Regions from separate parts of the Paenibacillus sp. PvR133 genome, predicted to be linked through region 2. Evidence: predicted binding sites of a transcription regulator. Region 2 holds the regulator's gene; each other region holds the start of a gene.
What was found. Region 2 encodes Rex, which represses fermentation and respiration genes when NADH is low (regulators of the CRP and FNR family bind a similar motif). Its sites were predicted from a motif close to TTGTGAAATATTTCACAA; they were not measured.

Region 1 (7,187 bases), 2.5 Mb from region 2:
TAAAAGATTATGATACACAGAAGGAACGAGTCAAAAAGCTGATTCATTCAAAAATTGGGGACGGAACGGTTATGGCTGTACGTGTGACGGCGAAAGAGGTTCGTGTTATGGGGATGAAGCGTCCCGTAGGACCGCTGTTGTATCAGGACTTGGGCTTGAAGCCAGCCAAGGGTGTAGAAAAGATCAACAAGGCTTATCAAGTTGTTTCCCAAGAGGTTTTACCGGATTATGATGCCGATGCGATCCTTGTTATCATCAGTAAAGGCGCGGATGCCCAAAAGGTATACAAACAGCTGGAAGGAAATACAGTATGGCAAGGTCTCAAAGCGGTGAAGCAAGGGCATGTCTACATGTTGGACGGACAGCCTTGGCTGGACTATTCCGCGATGGGACATAAAATTGCTCTGGATAATGCAGAACAACTATTTTCCAAATAAGTTTTAAAGTATATCAAGCCGTATTCCCCCATGCAGCTTCTTGCAGGCCAGGAATACGGCTTTTTGGCGCACGCTCAAGCTGTAAGTCGGTTGCCTGATCGAAATGAAAAGGAGCTGCTATGATCCAAAATGAGGCAGCTCCATATAATGAGAATTGCGGGCTATGAACGCTTTTTACGCAGAAAAATCGGTTTGAGTCCAATAAAGCCGATGGCGGCGAGAATTAAATTTACCCAAGGTGAGATCCTGAATACCGGCAGTACACTGCGCAGCGCTAGTCCGGCGACAAGAATCACGACAACTAACACAACATACATCAAGATGGATTTAAGATTCATCTGGGGCTTTACAGGGGCATGGTCTGGCTGTTGTGTCTCCTCGCCTTCTTCGGGACGGTCCATAAAATTCATCAGGGCTTCAACGAGTAGAATGGCTCCTGCGGCGATGATGATAAGGGTGGATAGGCTGATTTTTTCAAAGGGTTTGATATCCCCACCTGTAAAGGTGACAAACCATCCGATAATTGCCTGTGTCAAAAAAAACATAGACAAGGCAATCCATGCAATAAGCGTATAATTTTTTGCTTTATTCATTTCTTCCTCCTGCTTTATGAGCGTATTCCGGGGTGATGGAACCGCCATTTCGTAACAAAGACAGTATACGTGAGGAAGCGTCGGATGGCAAAAGACTTTATCTATAAAATGTATATTACCGCTGCATTCTCCTCAAACTGGATACAGGGTGAGCACATAGAGCAACCTGAATATAAACGTTAAGAGGGTGTGGCATCATGAAACTGGAGAACCAGGCAGATTATTCAGTCCAAAAACGATTAGCAAACGCTTCGAACGGGAATAGCGGGGTGGCCTCGTCTACAAATGTGAGTCACCGGAGTGTTCAAGGAACTTCTCCAACCTACCGTATACTGGACGATATTGAAGTGGCTGAGGATACAGAATTTGCAGGTGAACTAGGTGCACAGAACTACCGCAGCCTGTGGCATGAGGATGAACATAACGGCGCCTCTTGTAAGCTGGAGTGGGAGGGACGAACGGAGACCCACCAAATGTTTAGGAACAGCTACGAATAACGAATGTCTACTTTAATGTAGTGGATTCACTCTAATAAGTGTAGTATAGCGTTCTCCGGAATCGCACCGGGGAGCGCTATTTGTTTACTTTTTTAACGATGTGAACTGACAGGTTGACAAGGAAGCAGGGCGATGATAGACTGACTTTACTATAAAACTTATTAAACTTATCGGAATTAAAGTGAATGAATATCCTGGATGGATATTCCACGTTACTATATGAGCTTGAATTCATAAATGTGTAGTGAAGCTTGAAACAGGGGGAATCAGGATGGAACGGCAAATTGGAATTCGCTTTGAACATGAAGAGCTGGCCGCAACAATTCATTATCCAAACCGTACAAATGAGGGAGAGCGTCAGAGACGAGTTCCCCTCGTTGTTATATGTCACGGTTTTGTGGGCAATCGTATCGGAGTAGATCGATTATTCGTCAAGACTGCGCGTGAACTGGCCGAAGGGGGATACTTTGTCCTGCGCTTTGATTTTGCCGGTTGTGGGGAAAGCACAGGTGAATACGGCAAGCAGGGGCTCGAATCCATGATTAATCAGACACGTACCGTGTTGGATTACGCCGTCAATTGTGCGGACATTGACCCAACCAAGGTGACGCTGATCGGTCACAGTCTGGGGGGCGCGGTTGCCCTTCTCACAGCCGTACGGGATAAGAGAGTACAAAATCTGGTTCTTTGGTCAGCAGTGGGCTATCCATTCAACGACATCGTCAAAATTACGGAGCGAAGCGTGTACGATGAGTCTGTTAAAACCGGTCATGCCGACTATTTGGGCTATAAATTTACGCCTGCTTATTTTGAGTCGTTAGCTCAATTTCAGCCGTTTCAGGAGGCCGTTAAATTTAACGGAGATGTGCTCGTTATTCATGGCACCTCGGATGATATTATTCCTGTGGATTATGCATTTCTGTTTCAAAAGATATTCTGGATGCGTCCAGAGGGGCGCTGTGATAAAGAGATTATTTTCCAGGGGGATCACACTTTCTCGTCAGGTAAAGAGCGGCAACGGCTCATTGATCGGACACTTGAATGGCTGGATGAACAGGAAAATATTCAACGGGATTGGCAGCACTGGATGATCTGATTTCAGTGTGTAACGGATTGTATTGGAAATTGCGCCTCCGCCGGAGTAAAATGGAAGAGTAACACTATACTGGCGTGTGGAGGTTGGCAGCGATGACATTACCCTCAATTTTTGTTGCGCATGGTTCACCGACACTGGCTGTAGAAAATAACGCATATACCAGCTTTCTTGCAAAGCTGGGCGCGAGCCTGCCCCGACCCAAAGGAATTGTCATTTTTTCCGCGCATTGGGATAGCCCCGATCAATGTATCGGCGCGGATGATCAGCATGCAGCGTTGCACGATTTCTATGGCTTTCCCGAAGAAATGTACTCAATCGATTACCCTGCACCAGGCGATCCGAAGCTGTATGAGGAGATAGAGCATCTGTTCAGTCAGCATAACCTGTTCCACCAGCCGGTTCGGAACCGAGGACTGGATCATGGAGCATGGGTGGTTTTGCGGCATATATATCCTGATGCGGACATACCGGTCGTACCCTTATCCATTGATTCTCGGCGCGCTCCCCAGGAGCAATACGAGATTGGACGGATGCTGGCGCCGTTGCGAGAACAAGGGATTTTGATTATCGGTAGCGGCGGATTGGTCCACAACTTGCGGACACTCAAGCAGACGAGTGAGCCAGCCGATTGGGCCGTTCAATATGATGACTGGATTGCACAGCAGCTTCAAGACTGGAATTTGCGCCACCTATTCCAATATGACAAAAAGGCTCCATATGCCAAACAGGCGGTACCTTCTTATGGAATAGAGCATTTTTCACCTTTGTTTTATGCGATGGGGGCTGCGGATCATGAGCGCTCTGCGCATAAGCTTTTTCAATCGTATGTCCTTGGCTCGTTGAGTCTCAATTGTTGGGCTTTTGGTCAAGAAAGTGATACGTAAATGTAAAAAAAGAACTTCCGAATCCACATGGTGTGTGGGAATGGAAGTTCTTTTGTGTATTTTGCGTTTTTGATTAATTAGAAGGCACGTTCTTTTTAAGCCAAGTGGATACCTGCGTGGTACGCTGATCTGCATTTTGATCCAACAGTGTCATAAATGCTTTCAGCTTTTGAATGTAGGTACTCTTCGAATCCATATTACGTTGAACGACGAATTGATACCCTTTTTTCGCATTCGGATGAATCTTCCCGGTATCATAATCGAATAATGGCGTATTGTTCGTGCCATAGAAAGTATAGAAGAAGTACAGATCGTGCAATTTTTTTATAGCTTGTGTACGGTTGGAATGTGGATATTGGTTTAAAAATGCCTCCTGTGCCAGCACTCGTCCGGCTAACTGTTGGTAGCCGATACGGAGCGCGGCATCCTTGGTAGCCGCCTGTCCGGATTCCATCGCCATGATGTCAATATAGCTGCGGATATCTGTCGTGGTGTGCTTCCCGAAGACTTTATATTTTTCATAGTTGATGACTGGGTAGTACATGCCTTCTGCAGTTTCAAGTTTGTAGCCGGCATCTCTTGTTTGAGTTAGCAACTTTTTCAGGTTCACATCGCTTGAACGGCTGATTACATTTGTGAACGAATCACCGGGTTTATAGATTTCATTTATCTTGGTTTGAACAGAGGCCGGGTATAAGGTCTTTGCATAGGAATCCAATTGCTGGTTCTGTGCATTTTCCAGATGAAGCACCATGATGGTAGCTTGAGAGGCTGGAATGGATTGAATATGCTTTTGCAAATAAGTGAATGCCTGAGGTAGCTTGCCGGGTTGGCGTAGTAGCTGCTCGAAGGTCTTGGAGATATGTTGTACACTTTCTGCCTGAGATGTCATAGTAGACGTCGCCGCTTTGGCTGATGTCGTATATCCCAATCCCATAGTTTGCACTGTGAAAGTTACGGCTGCGAGCATGAGATAGGCTTTGGTAATTTTTTTCATGATATAACCCTCCATTACGTTCTTTGATGTAACTGTAGTGTATAGGGTAAATGTATCGTGAGGATTCCATGTTGTATCCAACTTGTAAACGTTTGGAGGGGATGATGAATCCGATAAAAGAGTCCGAGTTAGAAGGAGCTGAAAGACCTCTTGTGAGCATAACAGCACAAAAAAAATAACCATTACCCCGGAGGATAACGGTTATTTTGGGATGTTTAAGCTATTTTTCGGCTAGGGTCCGCTGGAAAGGTATCTTTATTTTTACGAAACAGTCCACGCAGGAAGGGCAGTACCCAACGGTCAAAGCCAATTCTTCCGGCATTTGCACCAGCAACTACAAGGAAGATTTCAAACAGCAGGTAGATTGCATTGGTGCTTACTGTACCCGAGAACAGGAACGAGAAGTTCATAACCATAGCCATCAAAGCAGCCAGTGTAGTCAATGTACCGAGAAGCAGGCCAACCCCTACCAAGAACTCACCCAATGGGATCAGGACGTTGAACAAACCTACATTCGGCAGGGCAAAGGCTTCTAGGAACGATCCCCACCAGCCTTGTACAGCGGGATGGTCTCCACCTGTTTTAGCAATGGCCCCCGAGATAAATCCGCCTGCATCAAATCCACCTGTCAGCTTCTCAAGTCCGTGGGTCATCCATTCATACCCTAGATAAACCCGTACTACAGTCAGCAACCACATTGCGACTTTGTTCTCACGTAACCAGCTGTTAAACATTCAAACCACTCCTCTTTCTTAATCTATAATGTTGGTTGTATTTCATTTTGTTGGGGATGATCATCTTTGCTACACCTTTATTGTAGTAGGTTCAGTTACAGTTATTTGTGATAAAAATCACAAAGTCTAAATATTTTTTAAATTTTAATGTCTTCAGATAAGTATTCTATAGATTGGTCATGCTTCAATCAAGACAAAAACAGGAAATAAAGCTTATAATGAGAAAAATAACTAAGTGGAGGGATGAACTTGTCCGGGCCCATTTCCCAACGAAATCATTGGTTGCGTGTGATGGCCTCAGCTCTGTTATGCATGACGCTGATGTCTTGTTCTGCTATGTCCAATACGGGTGAATCTGAATCCGTTCCCCAACTGACCAAGCAAGAAACAGAGAAGGAGGTACTTGAACCGCCGAAGGAGCAGTCTATTCCGGCATTTACAGCTCCGCTCACCGGTCTTCCGGTGGAGCAGCCAGTTTTGGAGCGACCGCTCGCTGTCATGATCAACAATGCTCCGGCTGCACGTCCACAGGCAGGACTTAGCCAGGCAGACATGGTATATGAAGTTCTTGCAGAAGGTGGGATTACCCGTCTGGTCGCTTTTTTCCAAAGTCATGGCGGAGATGTAAAGATCGGACCGGTCCGTAGCATTCGACCGTATTTGATTGAGCTGGGCGAAACCTATGGTGCGTTGCCGATACACGCAGGGGGAAGCACAGATGCCTATGCGATTTTACAGCAGCAGCGGAAGGAACATCTGGATGAGATTTCAAATGGAGGGGCTTACTTCTGGCGAAGCAAAGATCGTCGTCCTCCACATAATTTATACACAGACGTGAACAGACTGCGCAAAGGAAGCGATAGTAAAGGGTATGCCAAGCAGACGGACGTTCCAGTATATTCTTATCTCAAATCCGGTGAAACCCCAGTTATGGTGGACGAGACTGCATCATCTTTACAAATCCGATTTTTGCTTAAAAGCTATCGGGTATCTTATACCTATGATCCAGCGGATCAACAATATAAGCGTTTTGTGAACGAAAAGTCACATGTGGATCAAAATAATAACCAACAGCTCTCAGCAGCCAATGTCATTGTGATGAGCGCTAGACATCGAACGTTGGATGATGTAGGCAGATTAAGTGTTGAGTTGGACGGTAGCGGAGAGGCCATGGTGTTTCAACAAGGACGGTTAATACAGGCTGAGTGGCAACATACACCAGGTGATGCGATTCGTTTTATGAAAAATGGGGTTGAAATCCCGTTAACACCAGGTACATCCTATATACATGTGGTACCTGCAGATACTTCACTAAAGGAACATGTAACGATAGAAGCAAATTAGAAAACGAAATACACCTTTTTAGGGAAAAAATGTCGGATAATGACCTTCCATGTCGGGCAATGTATACGTATATCATTAAATTTGCTTTTACAAACATTACAAAAACATTGATGAGTGTGATAAGATAGCAAAGGTTGTCTATTGCAGTCGAAACAGGTTGCGGATATTTTCGTAAAGGGGTAATCGTTATGAGATTGAAGAAAAAGGATATATTCTTCGAGACGTTGGAAAATATGGCAGATACGATCGTGCAAGCAGCCGATTATTTTGCCCAACATACTTCAAATCTTCAGGATGTAACTTTGTTTACAAATGAAATGAAGAAGTATGAAAATAAGTGTGATGATTACACACACACGATTATTACTGAGCTGAACAAGACCTTCATTACGCCGTTGGAACGCGACGACATCATGGAACTGACAACAACCATGGATGATGTGTTGGACGGTCTTGAAGCGACGGCTTCTCGTTTTTATATGTACAATATTACGGAGCCGGACGAGTATATTGTGCAGTTCGCTGATATTTTGCGTCAATCAGCTTACGAAATTCAGAAAGCTGTGCATTTGCTTTCACAGAAAAAATTGCTGGCCATTCGTGAA
Region 2 (7,187 bases):
CTTCTTTACAGCAACATAAAGTCGGCTTTGTACCAACAATGGGATACCTGCATGAAGGACATGCGAGCTTGATGCACAAGGCGCGTGAAATGGCAGATACGGTGGTGCTTAGCATTTTCGTAAATCCGATTCAATTTGGACCGAATGAAGATCTGGAAAGCTACCCCCGCGATGAAGCTCGTGATTTGGAGGTAGCACGGCGCGAGGGCGTGGATATTGTATTTTTGCCAACTGTAGCAGAAATGTATCCGCAACCAACCCAAACCAAAATTCGTGTATCCGCTTTGACAGATCGCTTGTGCGGTGCCTCCCGTCCCGGCCATTTTGATGGTGTGACTACGGTGGTAGCCAAGCTTTTTAACATGATAGGTCCTGATTTGGCCTTTTTTGGAATGAAGGACGCGCAGCAGGTTGCTGTGCTCCAGCAGATGGTGACTGATCTCAATATGAACGTGACTATCGTACCTTGTCCCATCGTCAGAGAGGCGGATGGTTTGGCCCTCAGCTCCCGTAATGTGTATTTAAGTGCAGAACAGCGCGAGCAGGCGTTGGTGCTGTCCCAGTCACTGCGTAAGGTGCAAGAAGTGAGCGAAGATATTGTAACAAACACAATTACGATTCGTCAGCTACATCAAATGGTGGAGTCCACCATTACTTCCTCTCCTTTAGCAGACATTGATTACATTGAAATATTAACTTTTCCCGGTCTGGAGCCCCTTCGTCCCGAGCAACGGCTATGTGATGTTCAGGAAGACGTCATCGTAGCGCTGGCTGTGAAATTTGGCAATACCCGACTGATTGACAATATAAGAATACAGAAGGCGGAGGTGCTTTCCCATGTTTAGAACCATGATGAAATCCAAAATTCACCGCGCTACCGTTACGGAAGCTAACCTGAACTATGTGGGGAGTATCACTATAGATGAAGATCTCATGGAGACATCGGATCTGTTGGAGAATGAAAAGGTTCAAATTGTAAACAATAACAATGGAGCTCGACTGGAAACCTATGTTATCCCCGGACCGCGTGGGAGCGGAGTGATCTGTCTCAACGGTGCGGCAGCCCGTTTGGTGCAGCCTGGTGATACAGTCATTATTATTTCCTATGCTTCCATGTCGAATGAAGAGGCCAAAACATACAAACCAACAGTGGTATTTGTTGATGAACATAATAAACCAGCCCAAACGATGAACAAAGAAGTACACGCGACGATCATGTAATGAATGGGAGTGCGGATGAAACCCGTCTTTTAAGCGAAAAATGTGAGTGTATTAATCCATCTTTCATAAGGGCGGGATGCACATGTTCCAGCATGTATTCGCAGAAATGAACAGCATGTTAGATGATATCGTGAAGCATTACCCATCAGCCCAGGGCTCCCGCAGGCAGGAGCTGCTACAGCACTGGAGTCTGCTGCGGAGAATGAGTGACGGAATTATGGATGAGTGGCTGGCCTTTGAGGAAAAAATGGTTTGCTTGCGTGCGGCCGGATTTTCCGCAGAGACCGATATGTCTGACACTGAGCTGCCTGAAAAAGAGCTGCCAGCTTTTAATCGGGGGCAAGGGTATTATCGATTACTTATGTACCCTGAGGCGATCCAACAATTTGAGCAGGTACTACAGCATTTTCCGAACAGCTGGCAGAGTCGCATGTATATGGGAATGGCCTATTTTCAACTAGATGATCCAGCAGAGGCTGTATGCCATTTTCAGAAGGTGCTGGACCTGACTGAGCAGGCAGGACTAAAGGCGGTCATCTATAATGCGCTAGGCTGTCTGTTGGCAAAGCAGGCTGACGTAGAGGAGGCGCAAAAATGTTTTGCTCTCGCACATCAGTTCGATCCTGCGTTACCCGAGCCGCTGCACAATATGGAAGCCTGTTTGTCCGGTACCGAAAAGCTTCGATACGACAGCTCCATGATGACCTGGATGTAGTTGTCAGACACCGAGTAAGACGATGCATGCCCACCTCCTCAGGCGGCGTGTGCATCGTCTTTTTTGGCTGTCTTAATTTCCAAACAGGCGATCTTCTGCTATGCTAATATATAGAGTTATTATTTTTGTAAGTGTCATAAGAAAGGATTAAGCCCGAATGAAATTTGCGGTATTGGATTTTGAAACGACAGGCACCCAGTCCGCGGATGACATCATTCAAGTCGGACTTGCAATTATAGATCATGATAACAGCATTTCCCGTGTTTACGGCTCTTATGTGAACCCTGGCAGATCTATTCCACCTTTTATCACTGGATTGACCGGAATTACAGACGATGACGTCAAGGATGCTCCTGCACTTGAAGAAATGATGATGGAGCTCGTGCCTATGCTGGACGATGTTGTGCTGGTCGGTCATAATGTGGCGTTTGATTTTAATTTTTTGCAAAACGCTCTGGATCGGTGCGGATATTTACCGTTTAGCGGAAGAATCTTGGATACAATGGATTTTCTGAAAATTATGTTTCCATCGCTATCTTCGTATCAGTTGGGTTTTGTGTCTTCTGAGTTCGGGCTGGCGCATGATCGCCCTCACCAAGCAGACAGCGACGCGTTGGCTACGGCTGAGGTGTTTTTAAAGTGTCTGGGTGAACTTCAAGCATTACCTCTGATAACGATACAGCGGCTTAGTGATTTGTTTGCAGAGGAAGACAGTGACCTTGGATGGTTTCTTGATGGGGTGCGTGAAGAGAAAGAGCTTGATCCTATTCAGGATTTGGAGGGACATCAGTTTTTTCGTCAGCTTGCGCTAAAAGTGGAAGATTGGACGGAGCTAGCTGCACCGCGTAGAGAAGATGACCCGAATCCACTTTCAGGTGTTTCCTTTGAGGAGTACATGGATGATGTGCGGGACAATTTGCGTTCATCCTTGAGCCAATATGAGGAGCGCGAGGCGCAGATACAGATGATTGAGGGTGTAAATCAGGCACTGAGTGAAGACAAGCATCTGCTGATTGAAGCAGGTACAGGAACAGGAAAGTCTCTCGGTTATTTGCTCCCATCGCTGTATCACAGTGTAAAAAAAGGACAGCGCGTTATGGTAAGTACACATACGATCAACCTGCAGGAGCAATTACGCGAGCGCGACATTCCGATGCTGACCAAGGTGATTCCGTTTCCGTTCCGGGCTGCTATTTTCAAGGGTCGGGGACATTATTTGTGTCTGCGTAAGTTTGAACATAAAATAAACAGAAGAGACTTCGCGACACCGAAGGAAGACTTAATTACAGCGGCTCAGATGATCGTCTGGTTGACGCTAACAGAAACCGGTGATGATGAAGAACTGAATCTGAGCAACCGTGGAGGGGATTTCTGGGAAACGGTGGCGAGTGATTCAGAGTCCTGTCTTGGTCGTTCTTGTCCATGGTTCCGCAAATGTTATTATCATCGTGCACGCCATGAAGCAGGGATAGCGGATGTCGTTATTACGAATCACTCTAAGTTGTTCACAGACGTCAAAGCCAGTCACCAGTTGTTGCCGAGCTATGAACATCTGGTGATTGATGAAGCCCATCACCTGGAGGAAGTAGCTGGTAAGCACCTAGGTATGCATATGAAATATTTCACACTCGTGCATACACTGACGCGACTGTTCAAAGACAGCAAGAATGGACAACTGCCTTCACTTCGTCAACAGTTGGCAAAATCGGGGCACGAGAAGTCGGCGGATTGGGCTTCAACCATCGATCAGATGTATCCGCTCGTGTTAGAGGTTAAGGAAACTTGGGACCTGCTAAGCGACAAGCTGTTTGGCATGTTGCCAGAGCGAAGCGATGCGACACCGGGTGAAACAGGACAGTTTTCTTCCCGTCTCAAACCTTCGGCCAAGCCTGCAAAGTGGGATCAGGCGGGGGCTTTGGAAAATCAGCTATATGTAACGATGAGCGAAATTTTGCGTAAGGGCGACAAGCTGATGCTGGACGTCAAGGAAGAACATGACGATTATGCGGCAGATAGCCTTATTACAGATATCACGGGTCTGCTCAAGGATTTGGCGGGAATCCGAGAAAATTTGCGCTTTTTTATCCGACTCGATGATGAAACAACCGTATACTGGCTCGAAGCGAGTGGGCAATTCCGTAGTAAATCATTGCAATTTTATGCGGTGCCCGTCGATGTGAGCCGCCAGTTGAAAGAAATGTTTTTTGACAAAAAAAGAAGCATTATTCTGACGTCTGCTACCTTATCGGTAGATAAGTCGTTTCAGTACATGATCGATCAGCTCGGCTTGCAGGAGGCCGCAGATCAAGAGCGGCTGATGACTTCGCAGCTCCCGTCACCCTTTAATTACAGGGATCAGGTGTTGCTGGTCATTCCACGGGATTTCCCAAGCGTGAAGGGCAGTGTAGGAGATGCACACTTTGTAGATATGCTCGTTAGCTCTCTAGGAGCGACTGCTCAGGCGACGCGGGGGAGAATGCTCGTTCTGTTTACTTCCTATCGGATGCTCCGGCAAGTGTATGAGCCGCTCAAAGAGGCCTTAGCATCCAGCGAAATTACTGTGCTGGGACAAGGTGTGGACAGTGGGAGTCGCAGCAAGCTAACCCGCCGTTTTCAGGAAGCCAAAGCTTCTGTATTGCTGGGAACCAGCAGCTTCTGGGAAGGCGTCGATATTCCAGGAAAGGCTCTGACTTGTCTGGCCATTGTTCGCTTGCCGTTTCAACCGCCGAATCACCCGTTGCTGGAGGCAAAAAGCGAGCTGCTTCAGCAGCAGAAGAAGAATCCATTTATGAAGCTGTCTGTACCACAAGCGGTCATTCGCTTCAAACAGGGATTTGGTCGGTTAGTACGTACAGCGAGCGACCACGGGGTCGTTATCGTTTACGATACGCGTGTGATCGAATCCTATTACGGAAAGCACTTTTTGTACTCGTTACCGGGACCAAAAATGGAGCATATGCCATCGGAGCAAATGGTGCCCCGCATCGCCGAATGGCTCCAATCCGCCCCGGAGACAGAGGCATAACGGACGGACACTAAGTATGTTCGTTACAATTAGGGGGAGCAAGTATGAAATCAGATAAAATTTCAGAGGCTGTCGTACGGAGGTTACCCGTATATTTACGTTATCTGAATGCACTTCACAAACGGGAGGTGGCTACGGTCTCTTCTCAAGAGTTGGGACAGAGGCTAGATTTGAACCCGGCCCAAATCCGTAAAGATCTCGCCTATTTTGGAGATTTTGGTCGGAAGGGTATCGGTTATGATGTTTCTTATCTAATTGAGAAAATACGCCATATCCTGAAAATCGACCAGCAAATTAATGTCGTATTGGTCGGTGCGGGTAATCTGGGGCAAGCCCTTTCGAATTATAACGCTTATTTAAAAGACAATATGAAGATTGTCGCAGTATTTGATGCGTTTCCGGATAAGGTAGGGACCAAGATCAATACATTGGTCGTTCAACCGATGGATGAACTGGAAGCGACTGTGAAAGAAAAAAACATTCGAATCGGGATTATTACCGTACCTGATTTTGAAGCACAGCACGTGGCTGACAGGCTTATTGAGAGCGGAATTGGAGCGATCCTGAACTTTGCACCGACTACTCTCAAGGCACCGGCCAACATTCGGATTCATGCCACAGACTTTACAACTGATTTGCTTAGCCTCGCTTATTATTTGGAGGACGGAAAGGAAGAAACACAATATGACAGTGAATAAATGGATGATTAAAAACGGCTCTTTTGCCGTAAATGGATCAGAAGCTGGGGTAGTCCATGGTTTTATGATTGTGGAGGATAGCCGTATTACTTATATTGGCGAAACTTTGCCTGCGGGTGAGGAAGAGACGGAAGCGATCGATGGTAAGGGGCTATTGTTTTTACCTGGTCTGATTAATACTCATGGTCATGCGGCGATGTCTCTGCTGCGTGGGCATGGAGATGACTTGGCACTTCAAGTATGGCTTCAGGAGAAAATGTGGCCTATGGAAGCCAAGTATACATCTACGGACGTGTACTGGGGTACGTCCTTGTCTGTGCTGGAAATGCTGAAAGGTGGAACAACGACCTTCCTGGATATGTACGATCATATGGATGAGGTGGCTCGTGTAGCTGAAGAGTCAGGTATTCGTGCAAGTCTGATGCGTGGAGCAATTGGACTTTGCTCGGAAGAAGAACAGCGAATCAAGCTGGCTGAGGCCGTGACTTTTGCGCGTAACTGGCATGGTAAAGCAGACGGGCGTATTACAACGATGATGTCTCCGCACGCGCCATACACATGTCCACCTGCGTTTATTGAAAAATTCGTACAAGCTGCGCATGATCTGGACTTGCCACTGCATACGCACATGTCTGAGACGATCGCCGAAGTGGAGCAAAACGTACGCGACTACGGTTTGCGTCCAGTTGCACACTTAGATAAGCTTGGCTTTTTCTCCCGTCCTTCGCTTGTTGCCCATGGCGTTCATTTGAACGACGAAGAAATAGCTTTACTGGCTGAACGTGGTGTAGCGGTTTCGCATAATCCTGGTAGCAACTTGAAGCTGGCAAGTGGTGTGGCCAGAGTGCCTGAATTGCTGCGTGCAGGGGTTACTGTTTCTCTCGGAACGGATGGTCCTGCCAGCAATAATAACCTGGATATGTTCGAGGAAATGCGTCTGGCGGCACTTATTCACAAGGGTGTATCCGGTGACCCTACGGCAGTTCCTGCAAGTGAAGCGCTGCGCCTGGCAACAGAATACGGTGCAAAGTCGATTGGTTTAAAAGAAGTAGGAGCGTTGGCAGCAGGCAACAAGGCTGACTTTATCGCGTTGGATCTGAATCAGGCACATTTCTTGCCGCGTACAGATCTTATTTCCCATGCGGTATACTCTGCAAGCGCCAAGGACGTGGCTCATGTGTGGGTAGACGGTCGCCAGGTTGTGAAAAACGGCGAATGCCTGACTATGGACGAGGAACGTATCAAACATGAGGCACAAGCCGCCTTTGAAGGGCTGCTGTCGCGCTAATTTAGGTGTCACATCCCCTTAGAGAGGAAGCACAGGTTTGAAAAATAAGAAAAAGTGGATAGCGGTCGCCATTTTGGCCGTGATACTGATCCTGATCAGCATTTTCTGGTATTATTCCTATGTTACTCAAGACCAGGTGGCTGAGGAAAATGCTGCTATCATTAAGGCCAAGCAATCAGGTGGTCTGGTTAGCACGACTCAAACATGGAAGTCTGTGTGGGATCAGGTATACTGGGTGGT
Region 3 (7,187 bases), 4.4 Mb from region 2:
AAACAGGTATGGGTGCTGTGGAATATAGGCAATATGCCGTTGCCATTCAGCTTTGGCATCCCCAGCCAATCCGCATCCATTCAGGAGCAGCTCACCCGAAGTGGGATCAGCAAAGCCGCCAAGCAGACTAAGCAGCGTCGTTTTACCTGCACCGCTAGCGCCAACGATGCCGATCATGTTCATGTGCGGTTCAACATGTGCAGACACATGTTCAAGCCGAGCCGAACCGTCTTCATTCAGGAGGCACACATCAGATAGCTCGAGAATGTCCAGTCCCGTGATGTCCAATCCTTTATCGCTAGCTGCCTGTTTATTCGGCTCGGTCGCATTATCTTCTGTACTGAGAATGGAGCGTATTGCTCCCCAAGCCTCCTTACCATCCAGTGAAGCATGATAGTCTGATCCCAACTGGCGTATGGGCATAAAATATTCTGGTGCCAGAATAAGCACCGCAAGCGCTGCCTCCAAACCTACCGAGCCACTAATCAGGCGCAAACCCAAGCCTACCGCGACAAAAGCGACCGATAGCATACTAAAAAAATCGAGGGCAAATGAGGAAAGAAACGCTACCCGCAGCGTTCGCATCGTTGCCGTGCGGTATTGGTCGCTGACCTTCCCAACCGATTCCCCATGCTCTTGGCTACGCCCCAAAAACCTTAGTGTCTGAAGTCCACGCAGCGAATCCGTGAAATGGTGAGATAACAGACGATAGGAACGCCACTGCTTGTCTGCCTGCTTCCGCGCCGCCAAGCCGAGCAAAATAAAGAAGCCCACCAGTATCGGCATCGTAGTCGTCAAAATCACACCTGAAATGACATCCAATGTGAAAACATACACAAGCACAAGTATAGTTACAGCCATCATGTCAATCATTCGAGGAATGGACAGTTCCAAATACGTGCGAAAACGATCTATGCCGTCCAGCGCTAGCGTCACCAACTTGCCGCTGCCTTCCTGCGCTGCAAAACCCGGCCCCCGTTCGAACAAACGTGCAAGCAGACGCTCCCGTAAGGAAGCGCCTGAAGCTTCGGCAAAACGGCCGGCTGTCCGACGTTGCAGCCAGATCATCGTATGCCTCATTGCAAAAGCTGCGAAAAACAACGCCAGCGACGGCCAAGCCATCACCAGCGGATTTTTATCAAACAAAATCGTAACAGCCTTTGCCAAGAAGACTGCTTGTGCAATCACAGCAGCCCCCTGGAGCAGGGAAAGGGCAGCCAGTAGCAGCATTACTGGCCGAATGCCCTTTAATTCTAACCATGCCTTATCCATTAGTATTCCAAATGATCCTTCTCACTGAGACGCTTATGGAAAACAAAATAGCTCCACGCCTGATAAGCCAGCACAAAGGGTAAAAGCGTTGCTGCAACAATCGTCATGGCTTTCAGTGTGTAATGACTGGAGCTTGCATTATAAATCGTCAAATCAAAAGCACTGTTAATCGAGCTCACCATAAATCTTGGGAACAAACCAACGAATAACGAAACGAAGGTCAGCAAAATCAATGCACCTGTCATCCCGAAGGCCCATCCTTCGCGGCGCTGCTTCAGGAAGTACCACGTCAGCACATAGGCGACAATTCCCACTGCTACCGCAGCATACATAAAGGGACCGCGACGTGCAAATAAATCCGTTGCAAAATAAGTCCATACCACCATGCCAGCGAGTAAAATGCCCAATACCGGAAGAAATTTGGACGCAATCACGCGAGCACGATCCCGTACTTCTCCAATCGTCCGCAGGGAAATGAACGTCAGCCCATGCATTAGGCACATTCCGACCACTGTCAGTCCAATCCATACGGTGTATCCATTGAACACATCGGAAAATCCAGCTTTCAAATCCATGTTTTGCTGAATAGGTACACCTTTCACCAAAGCCGCAAAAGCCATACCGAACAGCATCGGCGGTAGAAAGCTACCAATCAGAATGCAGGCATCCCACGTTCCTGTCCACCATTTCCCTTCAGCCTTGCCGCGGAACTCAAAAGAAACTCCACGCAAGATCAAACCTAGCAAAATAAAGACAAATACCAGATAATATCCGCTGAACATAGTTGCATAAAAATGCGGGAAAGCGGCAAACATCGCACCTGCTGCTGTAATCAGCCACACTTCGTTGGCATCCCAAAATGGACCAATCGTATTGATCATCAAACGTTTTTGTTGGTCATTGCGCGGTACCAATCCCGTGGCCATCCCCACGCCAAAATCAAAGCCCTCCAGAAAAAAGAAACCGGTAAACAACACTGCGATCAATAAGAACCATAAATCATTTAGCGTCATTATTGTCACCCCCTTGGGCAAATGGATCATGAATTACCGTTTGCTGATGTGGCTCGATATCTGGACCTTTGCGAGCCGTACGGTAAAACAGAAATGCCAGCACACCTGTTAAAATTAAATATAATGTGGTAAATGAGATGAACGAGAACAGCACTTCTCCTGCCACAACCGTAGGCGAAACAGAATCTTTTGTTTGAAGCAAACCAAATACAGTCCACGGTTGGCGACCTATTTCGGTCATGATCCAACCAGCAGTATTCCCAATGAATGGAAGGGATATCCCCCATATCATAAGACGGAAGAACCAGCGATGTGAACCTTCCAGCTTTTTACGGAACGTCAGGTAAGCACCGTATAAAGCGAGTGCAATCATGCCACATCCCGCCGCAATCATAATACGGAAGCTCCAGAACGTGGTACGTACTGGCGGGATATAATCGCCCGGACCATAGGTTTTTTCATATTCTGCTTGAAGCTCATTCATACCAGGCACAGAGCCGGAAAATTTACTATAAGATAGAAAACTCAGAGCAAAAGGAACTTTAATTTCAAAGGTATTTTCCTTCTTTTCAGGATCAATACCCGCGATAACTGTCCAAGGAGCGGGGTCACCGCTGTTCTCCCATAAGCCCTCACTGGCAGCCATCTTCATCGGTTGTGTTTTCACTAAATATTGAGCCTGACCATGACCAAACAAAGGAATAGCAATGGCACTGATTAAGGCAACAATAACGCTCAATTTGAAAGAAGGTTTAAAAAAGTCCATATTCTTTTTGTGCATCAGCTTCCATGCACTGATACCCGCGATAAGAAATGCCCCCGTTGCAAAAGCAGCAAACAATGTATGCGGGAATTCCCATAACAGTTGTTCGTTCGTTAACAGTGCAGCAAAATCTCTCATTTCTGCACGTCCATTTTGAATCTCATATCCTACTGGACGCTGCATGAATGAATTAGCAGCTAGAATCCACAATGCCGATAGCATCGTACCGATAGATACCAACCACATACAAATTAAATGGACCGTTTTGGACAATCTTTCCCAACCGAATACCCATAATCCGATAAAGGTCGATTCCAGGAAAAATGCAAGCAGCGCTTCAATCGCCAGCGGCGTACCGAATACATCACCGACAAAACGGGAAAAGTCCGACCAATTCATCCCGAACTGGAATTCTTGCAAAATCCCGGTGACTACGCCCAATGCAAAGTTAATCAGCAGAAACGTTCCCCAGAATTGAGCCATTTTTTTGTACAAGTCATTTTTTTTGATAACATACATAGTCTCCATAATTGCCACCAATAACGACAATCCAATGGAGATCGGCACATAAACAAAGTGAAGAATCGTTGTGGTTGCAAACTGCAACCGTGCCAAATCCAATACGTCCATGATGTTGCTCCTCCCCCTGCACTTCTCTTAACATTGATTTATAGTGTCTGTAATCTGAAGTCTTCTACATTTGTGATAGTATTCACATTCTTACATATGCAGCGGTCACTTTTTAGAAAATGACTCACTCAACTACCTTCACCATGGTTGTCATGATCCGGCTTCAGATTATCCCCATTATATAGAATAAATTTAAATGAAATAGAATCGAAAATGTGAACATCGTGTCAAATATGTGTCATAACGATGGCGATTTGATGAAAACAGCCTAAACTTCATAATAAATGTGACATTTTCGATTGATCTATCCATTTATCCGCCATAAAAAAAGAGCCTCTCTTCGTTCGGAGGTCGTACCTCCGACATCTGTAAGAGAGACTTCATAGCGTTAAACCTAGGGATTCTATCAACAGCCATCTGTTCCTCCGTTCTTTTGAACCCGATTACGGTAGGAGGAAGGTGACATTCCAACATACTTTTTAAATTTACTATGAAAATAATCTGCATTCGCATATCCTACGCGTTCCGCCACCTGGTGCACCTTAATTCCTTGAGCAAGCAATTCTCTTGCTCGCTCAATCCTCACCTTATCCAGGTAGGCATTAAAGGCCTCGCCAGTATGACTTTTGAACAGTTTGCCCAAATAGCCACTATTGTAATTGAACATATCTGCCAGTAACTCCAGTCGCAAATTTTCATCATAATGACTATGTATAAAGTCAATCATTTGTTTCATGATGATGTCCTTGCCACTAGGATCAGTCTGGCCAATCCATTGCAACACATGCTCCAGCGAGTGATCCACCAGCTCGCCCAATGTGGAATAAGCATATACATCGGTTATAAAGCTGGAGTGCTCCTCCACCACGGTTCGGCTATGATCCTGTCCGGCTGCATACTTGTTCAACGCCAGTGTGAATGTTTGGGCGAACGCCGCCTTGATTGCAGATTCTGTGCGATAAATCCGTGGAAATTGCCCTTCCATTTCCTTAATGACACGGGTTGCAGCTTCACTATTAGCCATATCTAGCGCATAGTACAGCTTTTCTGCATAACGTATGGGATCATCTGTGGCACTATCAGACGCTCCACTCCTTTCAGTCTCGACTGTCTCCAATTCGTGTAGGTCTCCGGAAAGCATGACTCTTTCTGCCCGGAACAAAAACGTACGCTCCAATAATCGTAGTGCCTGCTCAAAAGATCTGGGAATGTCGTTAAGAATGGCTACAGAATCACCGGCAGCCACATAAATTTCCGTAGCCCACGGCTTTAGCTCCTGTCGCCAAGCAGCCAGTAACTGAACAGCATCTTTCTCCGTTTTTAACGTGGCGGGAAGCAAAAGACCCATATATATTCCAGCCTCAAACACGATACCTCTGCCCTGCTCATGGCACAATTCCGTTAGCCGCTGCTTTGCTGCCGACTGCCGAGCTTGCCGATCCCAGTCAGGAATACGTAAATCCAGCAGAATAACCTGATAGCTACTCCAGTCCAACGCTGGTAACGCAGGCTGTTGTCCATGTTTTCCGTTACCGCTTTGATGTTCAGCTTGCTCGGATGCTTTGTGCAGAGAATCGCTGCCTTCTACGGCATTACGAGCATGCTCTCGATGAACCGGAAACAATAATGCTTCGATCCAATTACGCTCATGGGAAGGCGTACTTCCCCATTTACCGTCTTCTTTCTCGTCCTCAATGTTTTGCCATACCCGTTTCAACTCTGTCGTCATTTCTTCCTCATCAACTGGCTTCAGTAGATAGCCATCTACCCCGAAGCCCAAGGCTTGCCGTGCATAATCAAAGTCTGCATATCCGCTTAATATGAGAAAATGAAACGGCTCTCCGTTCTTTTCACGTATGCTTCGTATGACCTCCAGTCCACTCATCCCGGGCATACGAATATCTACAATGACCAACTCCGGCCGATGCTCTCCGAACTTATCCAGAGCCTCGCGTCCGTTCCCTGCCGTATCGACAATACGGAAGCCACAATTCCCCCAGTCAATAATAGAGGACAATCCTTCACGAATCGCAGGCTCATCATCTACAATCATTGCTTTATACATTCGACTCTTCCTCCCTTGGTATGGAAAAGTATACGGTTGTTCCTACTTGTAATGCGCTTTCAATATGCAGTCCATTACGTTCGCCGTACATCAATGTCAGACGTTGGTGTACATTACGCAGGCCAATACTGCTCCCTTCCGGCTCATCCGCCCCCCTGATCCGATCTAGCAGACGGGTCAGTTGCCCAGCTTCCATGCCGATCCCGTCATCTTCTACTTTAATTTTCAACTCTCTTTGTTCTATTGTAATATCTACCTTCACGGTAACTGGCTCTTCCTTATTTTCCAGGCCATGAATGACTGCATTTTCCACCAGCGGTTGTATGATTAAGGGAGGAATCGACATGTCCGTCGCGCTTTCTTCCAAATTCACTTCATAGATCAAACGATTTCCAAATCTGAACTGCTGAATTTGCAAATAGGACCGCACCATATCCAGCTCCTGTAGTACCGTCGTTTTACCACTGCCAATCTCCAGATTCCGGCGCATCAGCCTGCCAAGCAAACGCACCGTCGTTGCAATTTCCGCTTCCCCATTCAGATGTGCTTTCATTCGAATGGACTCTAACGCATTAAACAGAAAGTGCGGATTAATTTGGCTGGCCATCATTTTTAGCTTGATATCCTTTTGTGCCAATTCCAGCCTGTTGTTGTGCTCACTCGTCTCATAGACCTGCGCCATGAGTTGGCGAATACTACTCACCATATAGTTGAAACGGCGGGATAAATCCCCGATCTCGTCCTTTCCCTCCACACTCGATACCACATGAAAATCGCCCGCGGCTACCTTACCCAGCTCATAGCTCAACCGCTGTAGTCGTTTGGTAATCAGCCAGGAAATGATGGTGATTAGAATCAGTGCCATAACCAGCACTGCAAGAACACATAAAGCACCAATCAGGCTGATTCGGTTGGCTCCCTGTACAATATGCTCCGTCGAAAACACTGAAATAATCGTAAATCCGCTCACACTGGAGGCGGGCAGCAGCTCATCCACGATGATGTTGGAGGACTTCCCGTTGATTTTCGCTTCATATATTCCCTTACCCGCACGCTGGACATCAAAGCCCAAATGTAAATTTCCCAACGTCTGACCCACCGACTGCGGACGAGTAGCTGCGACCACAATACCATTACGATCTGCAATCAATGTTTCAAAGGGCTCCTTGCTCAGCATATGATTCAACTCGGTCTGACTCAGCGATATCATCAGAACTCCCTTGGTATTGTATTCGGGAAATGGAATTTGCCGTACAAGGCTCAGGCGATTAACCGGGTTATCTTCCTTATCCTGAATGTAAAACCAGTTAATCGCCGTCCCCTTCAAAGCCGTTTGGAACCACTGCTGCCGCTCAATGTTAGAGTCCACTGGAATAAACTCCAGATTATTGACAAGCGTCGGATTGTACGAATAGAACCGGATGGTAGCAACTTCTCTATATTG

Region 1: the regulator Rex is predicted to act here: its motif matches at 5,344-5,361, upstream of JOE49_RS09985 (DoxX family membrane protein).
Region 3: the regulator Rex is predicted to act here: its motif matches at 3,749-3,766, upstream of JOE49_RS01530 (cytochrome ubiquinol oxidase subunit I).

What each region holds. Positions count from the first base shown of each region.
Region 1 is NZ_JAFIBS010000001.1:2,229,774-2,236,960, forward strand. It holds gene JOE49_RS09955 (ABC transporter substrate-binding protein) at 1-437, shown strand, start outside; gene JOE49_RS09960 (hypothetical protein) at 599-1,030, opposite strand; gene JOE49_RS09965 (hypothetical protein) at 1,228-1,527, shown strand; gene JOE49_RS09970 (alpha/beta hydrolase) at 1,799-2,623, shown strand; gene JOE49_RS09975 (dioxygenase family protein) at 2,716-3,507, shown strand; gene JOE49_RS09980 (hypothetical protein) at 3,581-4,504, opposite strand; gene JOE49_RS09985 (DoxX family membrane protein) at 4,720-5,238, opposite strand; gene JOE49_RS09990 (DUF3048 domain-containing protein) at 5,488-6,582, shown strand; gene JOE49_RS09995 (DUF47 domain-containing protein) at 6,771-7,187, shown strand, end outside.
Region 2 is NZ_JAFIBS010000001.1:4,679,982-4,687,168, reverse strand. It holds gene panC (pantoate--beta-alanine ligase) at 1-845, shown strand, start outside; gene panD (aspartate 1-decarboxylase) at 838-1,221, shown strand; gene JOE49_RS20460 (tetratricopeptide repeat protein) at 1,304-1,936, shown strand; gene dinG (ATP-dependent DNA helicase DinG) at 2,094-4,961, shown strand; gene JOE49_RS20450 (redox-sensing transcriptional repressor Rex) at 5,006-5,659, shown strand; gene JOE49_RS20445 (amidohydrolase) at 5,646-6,947, shown strand; gene JOE49_RS20440 (cell wall elongation regulator TseB-like domain-containing protein) at 6,985-7,187, shown strand, end outside.
Region 3 is NZ_JAFIBS010000001.1:326,362-333,548, forward strand. It holds gene cydD (thiol reductant ABC exporter subunit CydD) at 1-1,272, opposite strand, end outside; gene cydB (cytochrome d ubiquinol oxidase subunit II) at 1,272-2,285, opposite strand; gene JOE49_RS01530 (cytochrome ubiquinol oxidase subunit I) at 2,272-3,678, opposite strand; gene JOE49_RS01535 (response regulator transcription factor) at 4,085-5,743, opposite strand; gene JOE49_RS01540 (cache domain-containing sensor histidine kinase) at 5,736-7,187, opposite strand, start outside.